DNA from 2 places in the Sphingobacterium puteale genome. Region 1 is predicted to be linked to the other one. Evidence: riboswitches for the same ligand, from Rfam matches in the RefSeq annotation. Region 1 holds a riboswitch; the other holds the start of a gene.

Region 1 (8,658 bases):
TAAATTCGTTGAAGCGTCTTCCGAAAATGTCGGATTGATATTCAACGATTCGCCCGATTTCAATAGGATGTTTTCAATGACCACTGGAGTTTCTCCGATGTATGTCACTTCCACTTTGTAGGGACCTCCCTCCTGAAGATTTGAAATTTGAAACTTTCCTTGAGCATCAGCTGAGCCGCTTACTACTTTTCCACTTGGGAGGTGGGTGATTTTAATGGTTGCTCCTTTAACTGTTTGTCCAGTAGCCTCTTTTACAACTCCTGAAACCGAACTTGTATTTGCCGTTTGTGCATGAACCGCTCCATAACTAGCAAAAACAAGTGCAAAAAAAAGTAAAGACTTTTTCATGTTAGATGTGATTGTTTTGTTTTTTGTGCCGCAAAATTAGGAATTGATTGTCTTTTTAACTAATTTTAACACTAGTGGGGCTATAAATACCGTATTTATATTCCTTTCAGATTTTAATCTTCCACAGGTTAAATTCGATTTTAAAACAAAAAACTCAACAGATAAGCCACACCATTAACATAACCACAACAAAAATATCCTATTTATATCAATACATAAAAAATAATCAAAATAAAATTTTGTCTTATTTGAATAACTCAAATTATGGTTTCTTTTCCGTATTTTATGATGAACACCTCTCCTCTTGGTTACACTGACCGATTTTTACGATCAACTCTCATCATTTCAGTGGACATGCATCTTCAATACAATTGAAATCGTTATATTTAAATTAATAACAATAAACTATGTTGTCCATTGAACAAGCTTACGCAGGTGTTCTTGAACCTGCATTGATTGAAGAAATTATACAGAACGCCCACATCAAAACTTTCCGTGAAGGCGATATCATCATCGATACCGATCAATACATCAGAGCAATGCCCCTCTTGCTAGCGGGAGCAATCAAAGTCGTCCGCGAGGATGAAGCCAGAGGCGAACTCCTACTCTATTATCTTGAACAGGGACAGACCTGTACCATGTCTATCGCCTGTTGTCTGGGTAATAAAAAAAGTGAAATTCGTGCCCGGGCTGAAAAGGACACAACCGTAGCCATGATCCCCAATGAACAGGTCAATGACTGGATGGCAAAATACCCCTCCTGGCGCAATTTCATTATATCAAGCTATTCCAGCCGGATGAATGAAATGTTACAGGCCATAGATAATCTTGCATTCTCCAATATGGAAGAACGTATCCTCAATTACCTAAAAGCAAAAGTAAATCTGACCAACGACCGAATCCTTACCCTTACTCATCAGGATATTGCATCCGATCTGAATACTTCTCGCGTTGTCGTTTCGCGGATCTTAAAAAAACTGGAGAATGAAGACAAAATCGTATTGCTCAGGAATGAGATCAGGGTATTGATTTAGCAACAAAAGTAAATTCGTATCCAGCGGATATAAAGCCTAAAGAGGCAGATTTCAATACTCTGTGCTGTTGTCCTAGCTTTGTAACCCGTAGGTCCAAAAACATTTGTACCTTTATGGTGAGCAGAATGTTCGGTTCACATCACAGGATTTAATATGAAGACAGAAAACATAGGATTTATAGGGTTAGGAAACATGGGGAATCCCATGGCAAAAAACCTAGAAAAAGCAGGTTTTCCACTTGCCGTTTACAATAGAAACATCAGCAGAACAACAGACTTTGCAGCACAATCAACTGTTTATAGCGACATCACCGATCTGATCGGGTCCAGTGATGTTGTTTTCACCATGCTGACAAACGATGAAGCCGTCGAAGAAGTTTACGGTAAGATTCTTGAACAATCCATCACCGGAAAATTATTTGTGGATATGAGTACCATCGCTCAAGATGTGAGTATCAATCTTGCCAATAAACTAAAAGCAAAAGGCGCTGCATTTCTGGATGCTCCGGTCGCCGGAAGTACTAAACCTGCAGCGGAAGGTACATTGATCATTATGGTGGGTGGAGAACAAACTGACCTCGAACGTGCCAGACCTTACCTTGAAAAGATGGGAAAATCCGTTAAACATCTTGGTGAAAATGGCAAAGGTATTGCCGCAAAACTAGCTATCAATTACTTTCTATCAATCCTCTATCAAGGGCTGGCCGAAACCATCTTATTCTCCGATCAATTAGGAATTGAACGTAGTGAAATGCTAGCGATTATCAACGATAGTGCCAGCGGCAGCGGAGCAACGAAAGTTAAAACGCCTCTGCTTGTTGAAGGAAATTACAGCGCAGCATTTGCACTGGATCTGATGTTAAAAGATATCCGGCTGGCACAGCAAGCGGGAGCAGCCTATCCCCTACTGGACACCTTGCTCGAAACCTATCAAAAGGCACATGACAACGGTTTGGGACAATTAGATGTGATCGGAATTATTGAATCAATAAAACCATCCGGAGTCTAAGTTTGTTTATCTGACACAATTTTGCTTATCAAGCGCAATAAGGACTTTCACAGGACATAAAGGTATCTTTAATCACACAGCCCATCTGACGGCTAATAAAATTAAGAACAAATGAAAACAGCTTTGACATTTTTTCTATTAACTATGGTTACCATGGGTATGAAAGCACAGGAGTTAAAACAAGTATCCTACAAGGACGGAACACAGCAACTGAACGGACTTATCACGTCCAACGCCGACAAAAAAGGACCCGCTGTCCTTATTTTACCCGCATGGAAAGGCATAGATAACGAGGCGAAACAAGCCGCATTGCAACTTGAAAAAGAAGGTTATATTGCTTTCATTGCCGATATCTATGGTGAAGGAAATATCCCCACAGACAATACAGCGGCTTCGAAAATCGCCGGCCATTATAAAGCAGACTACAAGGCCTATCAGCAGCGCATTGCGGCTGCTCTGAAACAATTGAAGGAAGCTGGGGCTGATCCTGAAAAAATTGCAGTAATCGGTTACTGTTTTGGCGGAACCGGAGCACTGGAAACAGCACGCGCTGGTTTTCCTGTGGCAGGGGTGGTCAGTATTCATGGTGGACTCTCCAAATCAGCCGACAGACCTAATGCAGCGATCAATGTGAAAGTATTGGTTGAACATCCCGCCGCTGACAAAAGTGTATCAAAAGAAGATTATGATGGATTGGTTAAGGAACTTAATGAAGGAAAAGCGGACTGGCAGATCATTACCTATGCCAATTCTGGCCATACCTTTACCAATCCGGAATCACCTGAATATAATCCTGTCATGGCCAAACGTGCTTGGGAGCATACTTTACTATTCCTAAAAGAAGTACTAAACTAAAACATATAAAGACAAAGCTTCCCCTATTTAAATGAACTGTCATTCCAGATCAATAGCGCCCCATCCCATTATTTTCCAGTTATTGGTACTCTTGTTCTGTACGACTATGGCACGATCCCAAACGATAAAATCAATGGAAATCGGAGCACCTACCCAAGCGATCCTGTTCGTTACCAATGAATCCGATAAATCAACGGATTTCGCGATGCGCCTCCATGATCAAAAGGCAAATGAAATTATTAGACAGGTTCCCTATAGTACCACCAAACTCCTGGTCTCAAAAACAGATGCCCAAAAAATCACTTTTGTTGTCAACAAGCGTAAGTGGACAGTGGACGTACCGACCCTCAAACAACGAAATGCCATGATCCTGTTTGATGGTCAGAGCCGACCAAAAGTGATCTATGACAGTCAAAGCTATCTCCAGGCCGCAACATCAATATTGACGAACAATAAGCAGGCAAGTACGCCTCAAAAAGCGCTTAAATACGATGCGAAACTATTCTTCGATTCCATAGCAGCTATTCCATTTGAACCCTCCAGACAATATGCTGCCGCCATCATTTCCCAGTCCGGTCTTCCGATATACTCCACGCAAAAAAAAGGCAAATATGACGGAACGTATATTTCGCAAACCTTTACAGGGGAGAACCTCGAAAAACCCAGCGGCATTATAACAACCGTTTATCAGCAAGGCAAAGAGCTCTCGGCAAACAATTTGTCTAATGGGATCAATTTTTACATCAAATATTTTTACAACAAATGGGGATTAATCGATTCGATACAACAGCTTCAAAATAGCAAATGGTCCTCTAGTACAATTTATCAATACTTACCACATGCTATTCTCATTACCGACCCTGAGCGGCGGTCCGTCTCCATCCAGCATTTAAATGATCAATATCAATTGATCCGGGAGGAGTCCATTCATTTCGTTTACCAACGGATGCATTGGGTCGACCACCGTTACAATGAAAATGGGCAGCTTATTGAGGAAGTTTCAGGGTTAAATGACGTCATCGAAAACCGTAGACTGTATCATTATGATGACCCAAAAGCAAACAATTTCTCTTCCTGGCAGATATTTGACGCAATGGGAAAGCTCAGTGCTGAATCCAAAATAGCTGTGCTGGGCAACGAAACGACCTATCTATTTTATCGCGATGGTACATTGGAAACGAAAATAGTATCAAAAGACTTAGGCGACTATCAATACGAGAGCACTATATTTGATAAGCAGAATAAAATCACCTCTAAAACAATACAAACAAAGAAAAGTTCCTCCACTTCTCAATAATTCAAACGCGCAAACTGAAATAGAAGGAAGCAATAAAACCATCATCTGTCATTAGTGAAAAAACGGAAATTAATAAGTCAACGTCACCCTTTACTGTATTTTCTCGCTGTCTGGGCAAGAAGGACACAAAGAAAAGCCATTTGGTTACTGGATAATAAAAAGTACACAAAAATCAAGTCTACAACAGCGTTGCAGTACCGCATCAAAAAACACCAGTCCGTTTTATTAAAGAAGCTGGGAGAAAACAATATGCAACTGCAGATCAATAAAGTGACCAATCTAAAGATTGCAGCAAAGCAGATCAATGGTGTACTGATCCACCCCGGCGAAACCTTTTCATTCTGTAAACTGGTCGGTCAACCCACACAAAAAAAGGGCTATCTTCCAGGGATGGAATTGTCTTTCGGCGAAGCACAGGCAGGTATCGGTGGTGGAATCTGCCAGATCTCCAATCTGATCCATTGGCTTGTTATCCATAGCCCACTAACAGTCACGGAGCGTTATCACCATTCTTTTGATCCGTTTCCCGATGATGGGCGTGTATTACCTTTCGGGAGCGGTGCAACGGTATTTTACAACTATCGCGACTATCAGTTTACCAACAATACACCCTATACATTTCAGATCAATCTCTGGTTTACCGAAAAATGCCTTGAAGGTGAACTGAGGATCGATCAGGAGCTCGATTTTGCCTATCACGTCATTGAAAAGGAGCATCAATTCCTTAAAATAGGTGATCAATTTTATCGAAAAAATGAAATCTGGCGAGAAAAATTCCTAAAATTTCAGGGTGGAAAGGTTGTTGATACGGAACTCCTAACGAAAAATTTTGCCCGCGTCACTTATACCCCTCCTGACTACACGGAATTGCCAGCTGAAGACAATATAAATTATTAACAAGCAGCTTAGCTGCACGAGATCATTTTGACATCATCCTCTACTCGTTGTCGGCTCAATCTATTTCCCAACTAATACTGAAAATGTCGGTCAAATCGCTCGCTCTCATTTTTACTATTCCGGGACCGAATAAAACACAGGTTATAAAAAGTCCTTTTTTTTGTCTAAATTTGATATGGCTTTGGGGGTATTCTGTATAGAATTGAGATAGTCCCTTCGAACCTGATCCGGTTTATACCGGCGTAGGGAAAAGCAACCGCTTAGGTATATTGAAATATACCGGACAGCCCATCTGTCTCATTTCTTCCTGTCAAAGCCACGTACAAACATAGCGAACAAAAAGGAATGGAAGATTTAATTATCGATCTGTTAGCACAGGTCAGACGGCAAAAACCACTTGTACATAATATTACGAATTTGGTAGTGATGAATAGCACCGCCAATGCACTCCTTGCTCTCGGAGCTTCCCCAGTCATGGTTCACAGTCCATCCGAAGTGCGCGAGGTTGTTGATCTTGCCCAGTCGTTGGTACTGAACATCGGCACATTGAGTGAACTTACCGCCGAGTCCATGCTTGTGGCAGCAGAACACGCCAATAACATTGGTCGCCCTTGGGTATTGGATCCGGTGGGCGCAGGGATATCCGCTTTTCGCAATGACCTATTGGCAAATCTCCTGGAGTTAAAGCCAACTGTAATACGGGGAAATGCATCAGAGATCATGAGCCTTTACAATTTCAACCAGGTCAATACCAAAGGAGTAGACAGCACCGCCGACAGCAAGGCCGCTGTCGGCTTTGGTAAAGCATTACAAGAACAATTAGGATCTATCATCTGCATCTCCGGAAAGGTAGACTATATCCTGTCCGAACAGCATACCGCTGAGGTACACAATGGGCACCCCTTAATGACTCAGGTCACTGGACTTGGTTGTAGCGCAACTGCACTCATCGGTGCGTTTTTAGCGGTCACAGACCAACCTTATGAAGCAGCGACCGCCGGTGTGTCCCTTTTGAGCCTAGCAGGTGAACTGGCAACAGCACGATCCGCTGGTCCTGGTTCCTTACAGATGAATCTCTATGATGAGCTTTATCTACTGAATGAAGAGCGTATCCGCACGCATCTCAACATTAAACACTATGGCAATTAATCCCCTATTTCCATATCCCTTGTATCTGGTTATTTCTGAACAGGACTGCTATCCAACTCCTTGGCTCTATATTGCCGAAGAAGCGATAATCGGTGGTGTAGATATTATTCAGTTACGCGAAAAGAACGAAACGCCGGCAAGATTTCTGGAAAAAGCTAAGAAGCTAAAACAGCTTACCGATCGCTATGGAATCCCATTAGTCATCAATGATGCCGTGGATATTGCGATTGAAATCGAGGCATGGGGGGTACATGTAGGACAAAACGATCGTCCGCCTATAGCAATAAGGGAAAAATACGGGCAGCGTCTTCAAATTGGCTGGTCGCTTGAAGATCGGACACAACTTGACAGTAAACAGATGGCCGCAGTAGACCATCTTGGTGTCAGCCCAATTTTTCCAACAAAAACGAAAACAGACACCATTACAGCTTGGGGAATCAGTGGGCTGGCTGAGCTACGGAATTTAACCGAAAAGCCCCTGGTCGCCATCGGAGGCATGAATCTGGATACCAGCGCAAGAGCCTGGCTGTCCGGTGCAGATTCCGTAGCGGTCGTATCGGCAATTTGCCAAAGTAAAAAACCAAGGGAGCGTAGCGCTCAACTAAAGGAATTATTAACATGAACACAACGAAAAAATATACAGTTCCCACCATTCTGAGTATAGCGGGATTTGATGGCAGCGGCGGAGCTGGCATCCAAGCGGATACAAAAACCATATCGGCCCTGGGATGCTATGCAATGAATGTCCTGACAGCGTTACCCGTACAAAACACACAAGGGGTGCGGAATATCTATGAAATACCGACTCAAGCCGTGCGTGAGCAGTTGGATGCGATTTTCGACGATATTTATCCGGACGCAATTAAAATCGGAATGGTTCATAACATTGAACTTGTTGAGCTGATCGCATCCTATTTAAAAGACTACCCAGGGGCAATCGTATTTGACCCGGTGATGGTTTCAACAAGTGGTCACAAATTGATTCATGATGATACGATACAGGCTTGCGTGGACTTACTTTTTCCGGAAACAACCATTATCACGCCCAATCTAGATGAAGTAAGCGTACTGATGGGAAGCACCATCGACAATGTACAAGAAATGGAAAAATCAGGCCTCGCATTGCTTGAAAAAGGATGTCAATCTGTCCTTATCAAAGGTGGACACCTTCAAAGTAGCGAACTGACCACCCTCCTTTTCCAGCAAAATACAGCTCCATTGGTATTTAAATCCCAAAAAATTGACAGCAAAAATACACATGGATCCGGTTGTTCTCTTTCTTCAGCAATAGCGAGCCAGTTAGCGCAGCGATTCCCTCTTGCTGAAGCTGTCGCTACCGCTTTAGATTATGTCCACGAGGCAATTAAGGCAAGCAAAGACCTCGTTATTGGCAAAGGAAATGGGCCACTTAATCATTTCCACAACCCTTCTAAACTTATTTTTCATGAAATGGAGCGATAAAGCCTGGGATGCTATAAGACCAATTTATGCTGATATCCTAGCCATGCCTTTTATTTCTGAACTGAGCAATGGCAGTCTACCGCTGGACAAATTTCAATTCTATATGCGCCAGGATGCTTTCTATCTGGAGGAATTTGGACGTGTTTTAGCTTTTATCGGTGCAAAGAGTGCAGACAATCAGCAAGCCCTGGATTATTTTGAATTTGGACGCAATGCGCTTATCGTCGAAAAAGCGCTGCATGAAAACTATTTTAAAGAATTTGGTCTGGATCCGGAAGACGGCAACAAGATAGAACCCGTTTGCCACCATTACGTGCATTTTTTAAAAAGTGTAGCTGCCTTTGAACCTATTGAAGTTGCTATGGCCGCAACTTTACCCTGCTTTTGGATTTATAAAGAAGTTGGCGACCACATCGTTTCGATCGCCAGTGGCAACCAAAATCCCTATTCCAAATGGATCGATACCTATAGTGGTGAGGACTTCGCCGAGGGCGTGAAAAAAGCCAAAAATTATGTTGATCAAATTTCTGAACAAAGTAGTGCAACAAATCGGGAGAAAATGCGACAAGTATTTATAACAGCCTCCCGATTGGAATATCATTTCTGGCA
Region 2 (8,658 bases), 420 kb from region 1:
TTTTGTTTTGTATAAGTATGTTTATAGGGGCCGAGTCCGATGTAATCACATTTTTCAGCTATCCGCTGTTGCACATCTTCCAGACTATTTGCTGTCCCGCCAATAATCTTTGCTGCTCCCAACAACTGGCGAGCTTCAGCTATACCGCAGTCAGTTAAGCCCAGGTGTACACCATCGACATCCAGCTCCTTTGCTAGCTGCACATGATCGTTGATGATACATTTGGCTCCAAAGTGCTGGCAAACCTGTAGCATTTGCTGCGCGAGCAGCGAGAATGCAGATTCATCTGCTTGTTTCCATCGGATCTGAATCCATGTGGCACCTGCATCCAAAGCTTTTAAGATGTTATTCTTTTGGTCTGCCAAAGTCAGTCCCTGGGAGATATATTGTAGTTTTTCGAGCATAGCTGTTTGCATGTGATAAAATGTTGAATAGGGTCGGGATCTTGCCATAGAGCACCCAATAAGGCGATTCCATTTGCTCCTGCCCGGAAGGGAAGCAGGCAGTTGGCGGCTGTTATCCCTCCCAGACCAATTAAGCGAACATCAAAATTGGACCGTAGTGGTAGCTGATTCAATAGTGCATTTTTCCGGCCATAGCCTATTTTTGAGATGCTTGGAAATAAGGGACTTAAGAAGGCATAATTCCAGCGTGTGTCCAAGGCATTGAACTGACTGATATGATGGACCGAAGTCGAATAGATGTTCCCGAAATGATGCCGGTCGAACAGGCCGCTTTGCCGATGATGTTCGTTGAAGTGAATTCTGCCGATTTGAAGTGCATCTGACAGCTGCGGATGAGAGTGGAGAACCAGTCGATCGCGGTATGTGGCATCTATAGATTCCACATACCGGTACATCTGCTCATCTGTGAAATGATATTTTCGCAGATGCAGTAGATCGAGCCCCTGTTCAAAGAGATGATGTATGATGTCCATTTCCGGGGCAACTTCCTCCGCTGCTGTCAATGCAATGATCATAAGTAGATTTCCTTTCCTTGGGCGATGAATTCCTGCGATTTTTCCAACATGCCCTGTGCGGCGGTATCCCGGATTTCCTGTGTAATTTTCATCGAACAGAATTTCGGCCCGCACATGGAGCAGAAATGGGCTACTTTGGCAGCATCCGCGGGCAGTGTTTCGTCGTGATATTCGCGGGCGGTATCCGGATCAAGGGATAGGTTAAACTGATCCTCCCATCGAAATTCAAATCTGGCCTTACTCAGGGCATTGTCGCGGTACTGCGCCCCGGGATGTCCTTTGGCCAGATCTGCCGCATGGGCGGCCAGTTTGTAGGTGATGACACCATCTTTCACATCTTTTTTATTTGGGAGTCCAAGGTGCTCTTTTGGTGTTACATAGCAGAGCATGGCACAGCCATACCAGCCGATCATTGCCGCGCCAATAGCCGAAGTGATGTGGTCATATCCCGGTGCAATATCAGTGGTCAGCGGGCCTAAGGTGTAAAACGGCGCCTCGTCACAACATTCCAGCTGCTTTTCCATGTTCTCTTTGATCAGCTGCATAGGAACGTGGCCAGGCCCCTCGATCATCACCTGTACATCATGTTTCCAAGCGATCTTTGTCAACTCACCCAGGGTTTCGAGTTCGGCAAATTGGGCAGCGTCATTGGCATCTGCAATAGCGCCCGGACGCAAGCCATCACCGAGCGAAAAAGCAACATCATACTGCTTCATGATCTGGCAGATCTCTTCAAAATGCGTATAAAGAAAGTTTTCCTGATGATGAAAAAGACACCATTTGGCCATAATGGATCCACCTCTTGATACGATACCGGTCACGCGCTTTGCTGTTAAATGAATGTAGCGCAGTAGGACACCGGCATGGATGGTGAAATAAGAGACACCCTGTTCAGCCTGTTCAATCAGCGTATCCCGGAATATTTCCCAAGTGAGATCTTCGGCAACCCCTTTCACTTTTTCGAGCGCCTGATAGATCGGGACAGTGCCTATCGGTACAGGTGAATTGCGGATAATCCATTCACGGGTTTCGTGGATATTTTTTCCTGTAGACAGATCCATGATGGTATCGGCACCCCAACGGCAGGCCCATACTGCTTTTTCAACCTCTTCTTCGATGCTGGAGCTGACCGCACTATTGCCGATGTTGGCATTGATTTTTACCAGAAAATTACGGCCGATAATCATTGGCTCGCTTTCTGGATGATTGATATTGTTCGGAATAATTGCTCTGCCGGCAGCGATTTCATCCCGGACAAACTCCGGTGTAATGTATTTTTCGGCAGTCCGGGCGCCAAAGTTCTCACCCGGATGCTGGTGATCCATACCAGGGGTACTTTCAGCCAGCTGTGCTATCCGTTGGTTTTCGCGAATGGCAACATATTCCATCTCCGGCGTAATGATACCTTTTCTGGCATAATGCAATTGCGTTACATTTTTTCCCTGCGCCGCAACCTTGGGTTTATGGCTGTAGGCAAAACGAAGTTCGTCTAATGTTTTATCCGCCAGACGCTCTTGACCATATGTCGAGCTGATACCTTCCAGCTGCTGTACATCCTTGCGGTCCAGGATCCATTGTTCGCGAAGACGCGGAAGTCCCTTACGAATGTCAATATTCTGTGTCCCGTCTGTGTAGGGACCTGAGGTGTCGTATATGGTAATGGGCGGATTTACTTCGATCTGACCATTGCTCAATTTGGTAGGACTCAACGAAATTTGACGCATGGCCACTTGGATAGGATAGAGCGTTCCGGGGACAAAAACCTTGGTGGAATTTGGAAAAGCGGTCTGTGTGATTTTTTCTGATGTCATGTGCATGGGGAATTAGGTATATTGAATTGAGTATGTTCCATGGGGTTAACCACCTTGTGTAGCAGTAATAAGCAGGATCTGGTCGCTGGATCGCAGATGGGTTTTGGACCAGTCGTCTTTGGGAATAACCCGGTTGTTGAGCGCTACAGCGACACCTTGTGTTTTATCAGAAAGCTCAATCTGTAAAAGATCAGCTAAAGAGTTGGGCGCGGGGTCGAAAAATCGGATTTGATGATTGATTGTAAGTTCCATTCCTTTTTATTTTTTTGGTAAAACTTTAGGAATGGCCACAACAAGATACAAAAATGTATCAGGAAGACAGCTTACTTTTCCCTACGCCAGTATGATCTGGATCAGGTTATAAGGGTAAAATCTCAGCCTGCAAATGCAGACACCCCTAAAGTCGGAACTAATATAGGACTATTTTGATGAAAAATCCAAAACATCGTCATTAATTTTAAATACTTCCCCGCAGGACAGTACAGTTTACTATGTTGAAAATAATTAATATATTCGTTTTTGGATCAACTAAAACAATTTAACAACTCTTGTTGTTCCGCTGAATTCATTCATGATCGTTCAGGATTTAAATTCAATTCTATTGTGGGAAAAGCAAGAAACCAACATGTATAAACCAACTATGCGGAAGAGTTTACTGATAATGACGCTGAGCATGAGCTCAGTCCTTTATGCACAGCAGCGAAAAGAATGTGTACCCATTGGGCTCAGCTGTGAACATCTCCAAAATCCATTGGGTGTAGATAGGCCCAGTCCTCGTTTGAGCTGGCAGTTGGCTGATAAACGGCAGGGAGCAAAACAATCGGCTTATCAAATTATGGTAGATACAGATTCAATGGCATTGGTGAAAAATAAACCCGGTATATGGAATAGTGGCAAGCAGTTAAATTCTGACATGTTGATCCATTACAAGGGGAGGGCATTGAAACCGCAGACAAAGTATTTTTGGAAAGTCCTGGTCTGGGATAAAAATGGACGGCCAGGCACGTCTTCCATTGCTTCATTCGAAACCGGTATGATGGGGGTGGAGCACTGGAAAGGAAAATGGATCAGCGATAACCACAGTATCCATGAACAGCCTGCACCTTATTTCAGAAGAGCATTTAAAGCTGCCAAACCGATCAAATCGGCTCGTGCTTACATTGCTGTGGCGGGACTTTATGAGCTTTCCGTAAATGGCGAGAAAATCGGCGATCACAGGCTGGATCCGATGTATACCCGATTTGATAAACGTACTTTATACGTGGTGGAAGACGTCACCCGGCAACTTCAGCAGGGAGACAATGTCCTCGCCGTCGTCTTGGGAAATGGTTGGTATAATCATCAGCCTCTGGCGGTATGGGATTTTGACAAAGCCCCTTGGCGCGACCGCCCGACATTTTGTTTGGACCTGCGTATTGTCTATCAGGACGGCAGTGAGGAAACAATAAGCTCGGATCAAAGCTGGAAAACTGCTGCAGGACCTATCCGCTACAATAATATTTATACGGGCGAGCATTATGATGCGCGTCTGGAGATGCCGGGATGGGATATGCCGACCTTTGACGACAGCCAGTGGCATACTGTTCGGTATCGGAAGCCGCCTTCCACAAACATTACCTCACAACAGACGGTACCCATACGCCTCGTTAGATCGTATGAACCGAAATCAATGAAAAAGATCAATGACAGTACCTATGTCTTTGATATGGGGCAGAATATGGCTGGTCTGACAAAGATCAAGATGCGAGGGAAGGCCGGAACTGTGGTCAAGATCAAACATGGCGAACGATTGCATGCAAATGGACGCCTGGACCAGTCCAATATTGATGTTTATTATCATGGAAATAAAGAATTGGAACCCTTTCAAACCGATATTCTGACGCTAAGCGGTAAGAAGGAAGATGAATTTATGGCGAAATTTGGCTATAAAGGTTTCCGCTATGTCGAAGTGAGCTGCAGTGAACCGGTAGTGTTGGAGAAGTCGGCTGTTATGGCTTATTTTATGCATAGCGACGTGCGTCCAATTGGCCAGCTGAAAACCTCCTCTGCCCTGATCAATGGATTATGGGAAGCAACCAATAACGCCTACTTATCCAATTTGATGGGCTATCCCACGGACTGTCCGCAGCGGGAGAAAAATGGCTGGACAGGGGATGGTCACCTCGCCATTGAAACAGCTTATTATAATTTTGATGGCATCACGGTTTACGAGAAATGGATGGCAGATCATCGGGACGAGCAACAGGAAAATGGTGTGTTGCCGGATATCATTCCCACGGGGGGCTGGGGGTACGGTACGGCAAATGGCTTGGACTGGACAAGCACCATTGCTATTATTCCATGGCAGACCTATCTGTTTTACGGCGATGCAAGCCTATTGGCAGAATGTTATGACAATATAAAACGTTATGTGGATTACGTGGACGGAATCAGTCCAAGTGGACTGACCACCTTTGGTCGGGGGGATTGGGTACCGGTCAAATCGCAGTCCAATCTTGAACTTACCTCATCAGTGTACTTTTACGTGGATGCAAGGATACTGGCTTCCGCTGCAAAGATGTTTGGAAAAACAGCCGACCAGCAGAAATATGAACAATTAAGCCAAAAGATCAAAGATGCCATCAACGCCAAATTTTTGGATACTGAAAAGGGGATTTACAGCACGGGAACTCAGACCGAGCTAAGTGTACCTTTATATTGGGGGGTGGTGCCAGAAGCGATGAAAGCCAAAGTCGCCGCCAATCTAAATAGCAAGGTGGAAGAGACCAATTTTCATCTGGATGTAGGGGTGCTGGGGGCGAAAGCACTCCTGAATGCACTGAAGGAAAATGGTTATGACGAAACGGCCTATAAAGTCGCGGTACAGGATACCTATCCCTCCTGGGGATGGTGGATTGTCAATGGGGCGACTACCTTGCTCGAAAACTGGGATCTGAATGCCACGCGGGATATCTCTGACAATCACATGATGTTTGGTGAAATCGGAGGCTGGTTTTTCAAGTCCATCGGCGGCATTCTGCCGGATCCGGCGCAGGCTGGTTTTAAACATGTGCTATTAAAACCCATTTTTCCGAAGGAACTTAAGGAGTCTTCCATTACTTATAACTCGCCCTACGGAAAGATTGTGTCCAGCTGGAAATCGAACGGAAATAAGGTCGAATATCGGGTGGAGATACCGGCAAATGCCAGGGCAACCTTTTATCCGCCAGCAAATATCCGCAATGGTAAAGTAATCGAATTGGAGGCAGGGAGACATGACTTAAATTTGGAATTGAAATAGTGGTCTGGTAAACAGATTTTTGAATAATTTAAGAAATCAATAAATTATCGTTGTTGGTATATCGTTCCTTCGTCTTATTTTCGGATCTTATTCGGACAGTCTGCGTTATTGACCAAGGTTGAGGTATTGACCAGATGTGGACCAGTGATTTCCTGACCAACATCTAGCCAGAATCTGACTATACTCCGAATTTGGTGCGAAGAAAAGTGTGACTTAAATATGGAATAGCATATAAAACAATAAAGCCCATCAGATGATGGGCTTTATTGTACAAGCAAGGGGCGAAATGTCGAACTTTTTTCACGACTTGAAATCAATAAAAAAAATTTAAAAAAAAACATAATCACCTCATTTCTTAAGAAGAGGAATAAAAACATTGTGTTATTTAAACAAATTCAATTGCAGTTTATCGTCCATTTTGAAATTTTATAAAAAATGAATATCAAAACTTTATCCATTATTCTTTGTTAGCCGTAATTAGGTCGTCAAATTGACTAAACATTTCTCCTAAATCGGACCGCTTTTTGTAATTTGCTAACGTGTTTTCAAATATGGATATTATAAGATTTTCATTTTTCGGCATTTCAAAGATGTCAATAACATCATTAAATGCGAATTTAGCTTCATATGAGTTATAATAGTTCTTCAGATTTACAAGAATATTAGTAAATGCTTCATTCTCCCTCTCCTTGATGTCATCGTCAATCGGGATTACATCTAGTTCTCGACTATTATCTTTAAGCCGGGCAAGTTTATGAATAATCGATAATTCATCAACATTTTGCGTATTGAAAAAGCTTGAGATTACATCTAAAAAAGATGAAGTACGTGTTGAATAGTTGAAATTCGTTTCTGTTAAAGCAACAATATTTAAACTGATTGATTGAGGGTTAAGTTGAAAATTCATAACGGATAATCGATCAACTAATTTAAGGGGTGAGTAGATGTACCAATATCCTAATTCTTTATGCTCTCTCACCAACTCTTTCCTAAAAGTGTAAAATGCGCTATCCCATGTTATCAAAAAGGGTTCGTTAATATGGCCACTTTCAGGATTTAAATGATTCTCTTTTGATGATAAGTAGAGAATAGTTCTTAGATCATTTTCAGTCGCCTTGTATGATCTACTTTTTGATTGATATGCCAATGATATCTCATACTCTTTTTTTATCGATAAATAATTCGGATAATTCGGATGGTAGATAAGCTCAATATTTAATTGTTCCAAAATGTCTGAAATTTTATCTTCAGCCAATTTTAAGAAATCTCGCTCATTTAAAGAATAAAGATCAGCATCCAATAATTCCTCAATAAAATCAATGAATTCCATCCCTTCAGGCAATATTTCCGAATTATATAATTCAGAAAAAGTGTTATAAAATACATTTTTTGAGTTACCCAATTTGGTAATAAAGGGCAAGTTTAAAAACCTCTGCAGCTTGTATGCCTCGTACAAATGCCCAGCAACTTCTCCAACGTAATCATAAGAAGATATTAATTTGACCTTGTCTTTAAACTTACGGATCGTAGAGTACAATATTTTGACAGATTGCATTGCAATGTCAGTGAAATTTATTTTGCTATCGTAAAGAACGCAAATTAAGCGAATGAGTATTTGGGTATCAAGAAACACCAGTTGATTTTTATCATTAACATATTTTTCCAATTTATCTGAACTATACAGGTCATTGAATAAATAAGTTGACGAAAGTTTATTTAGAAATTCGTTGTCTTTACATATCTGAACTAATTCCTTCGTGATAATTTCGGACCTATCTTTAGGAACTCCTAACCTTGTAAAATATGATATTAAATCATTATATGTCTTCTTTATCGAAGCACTAAAAGAGTTGTTATTACTCTTTACTTCGTCTATATCAATTGTGTAATTCTCTTTGTATAGTTTATACAATAAATCAACAACTTCATTAGAATCGCATTCGATTTTATATTTTTGGAAAAAATCAATTAGAGTAAATTTAAATTCAGACTCTTGATTTTCCACTTTTTCAAATATAGTCTCGATTTCGGCTGATTTTTCGTCACTTAAACTGAATTTTTTTTTATCTGTTGGTGTTACTAAAAAACCTTTTCCTTTCAAATTATTAACCTCTTTTTCTAAAAACTCCTTAGATAAGGTGTTTTTTAAATGAGTATTGGTATAGGTAAAAATCTGGTCTAAAGTACTATTGGGGTTTGTGAATAAATAGGAGAAAACATAAGAGTTAATAAAATTCTTTTTTATTTCAATACTGTTATGGTCAAGTGTCAAAACATCAAATAGAATTTTCGTTTGTTTATCTGCAATATTAAATCTTTCGGGACCTTTATAGTTATGACTTTTATAAACAAGGTCAGCTATAATTGGATAATTTACAGATTCTTCCGATAAGATACGAGCATCTATAATATTTAAATTAACCTGATACTCAATTTCTGCCCTCAATATAAGTTGTAATCGTTTTTCCTTCGACAGATTTTGTGATAAATAGAAGTCAAGGTTTGACAAATAACCATATTCAATTGCATTCTTTTGGGCTTTTACTAGATCCTCTTCCAACTTTGCATCGATTCCTGTTTTCTGAACC

What was found. Region 1 has a riboswitch for thiamine pyrophosphate ahead of thiM (hydroxyethylthiazole kinase). Riboswitches for the same ligand answer to the same signal wherever they lie in the genome.
Region 2: another riboswitch for thiamine pyrophosphate. It lies ahead of thiS (sulfur carrier protein ThiS); the one in region 1 lies ahead of thiM (hydroxyethylthiazole kinase).

The regions. Positions count from the first base shown of each region.
Region 1 covers NZ_CP158959.1:2,220,904-2,229,561, reverse strand. Annotated here, with positions in the region: gene ABTV71_RS09160 (TonB-dependent receptor) at 1-348, opposite strand, end outside; gene ABTV71_RS09155 (Crp/Fnr family transcriptional regulator) at 756-1,382, shown strand; gene ABTV71_RS09150 (NAD(P)-dependent oxidoreductase) at 1,536-2,390, shown strand; gene ABTV71_RS09145 (dienelactone hydrolase family protein) at 2,502-3,245, shown strand; gene ABTV71_RS09140 (hypothetical protein) at 3,379-4,542, shown strand; gene ABTV71_RS09135 (VanW family protein) at 4,597-5,439, shown strand; TPP riboswitch at 5,613-5,705, shown strand; gene thiM (hydroxyethylthiazole kinase) at 5,785-6,588, shown strand; gene thiE (thiamine phosphate synthase) at 6,578-7,210, shown strand; gene thiD (bifunctional hydroxymethylpyrimidine kinase/phosphomethylpyrimidine kinase) at 7,207-8,049, shown strand; gene tenA (thiaminase II) at 8,033-8,658, shown strand, end outside.
Region 2 covers NZ_CP158959.1:2,641,962-2,650,619, forward strand. Annotated here, with positions in the region: gene thiE (thiamine phosphate synthase) at 1-404, opposite strand, end outside; gene ABTV71_RS11020 (thiamine phosphate synthase) at 368-979, opposite strand; gene thiC (phosphomethylpyrimidine synthase ThiC) at 976-2,790, opposite strand; gene thiS (sulfur carrier protein ThiS) at 2,836-3,042, opposite strand; TPP riboswitch at 3,104-3,199, opposite strand; gene ABTV71_RS11035 (family 78 glycoside hydrolase catalytic domain) at 3,431-6,070, shown strand; gene ABTV71_RS11040 (hypothetical protein) at 6,528-8,658, opposite strand, start outside.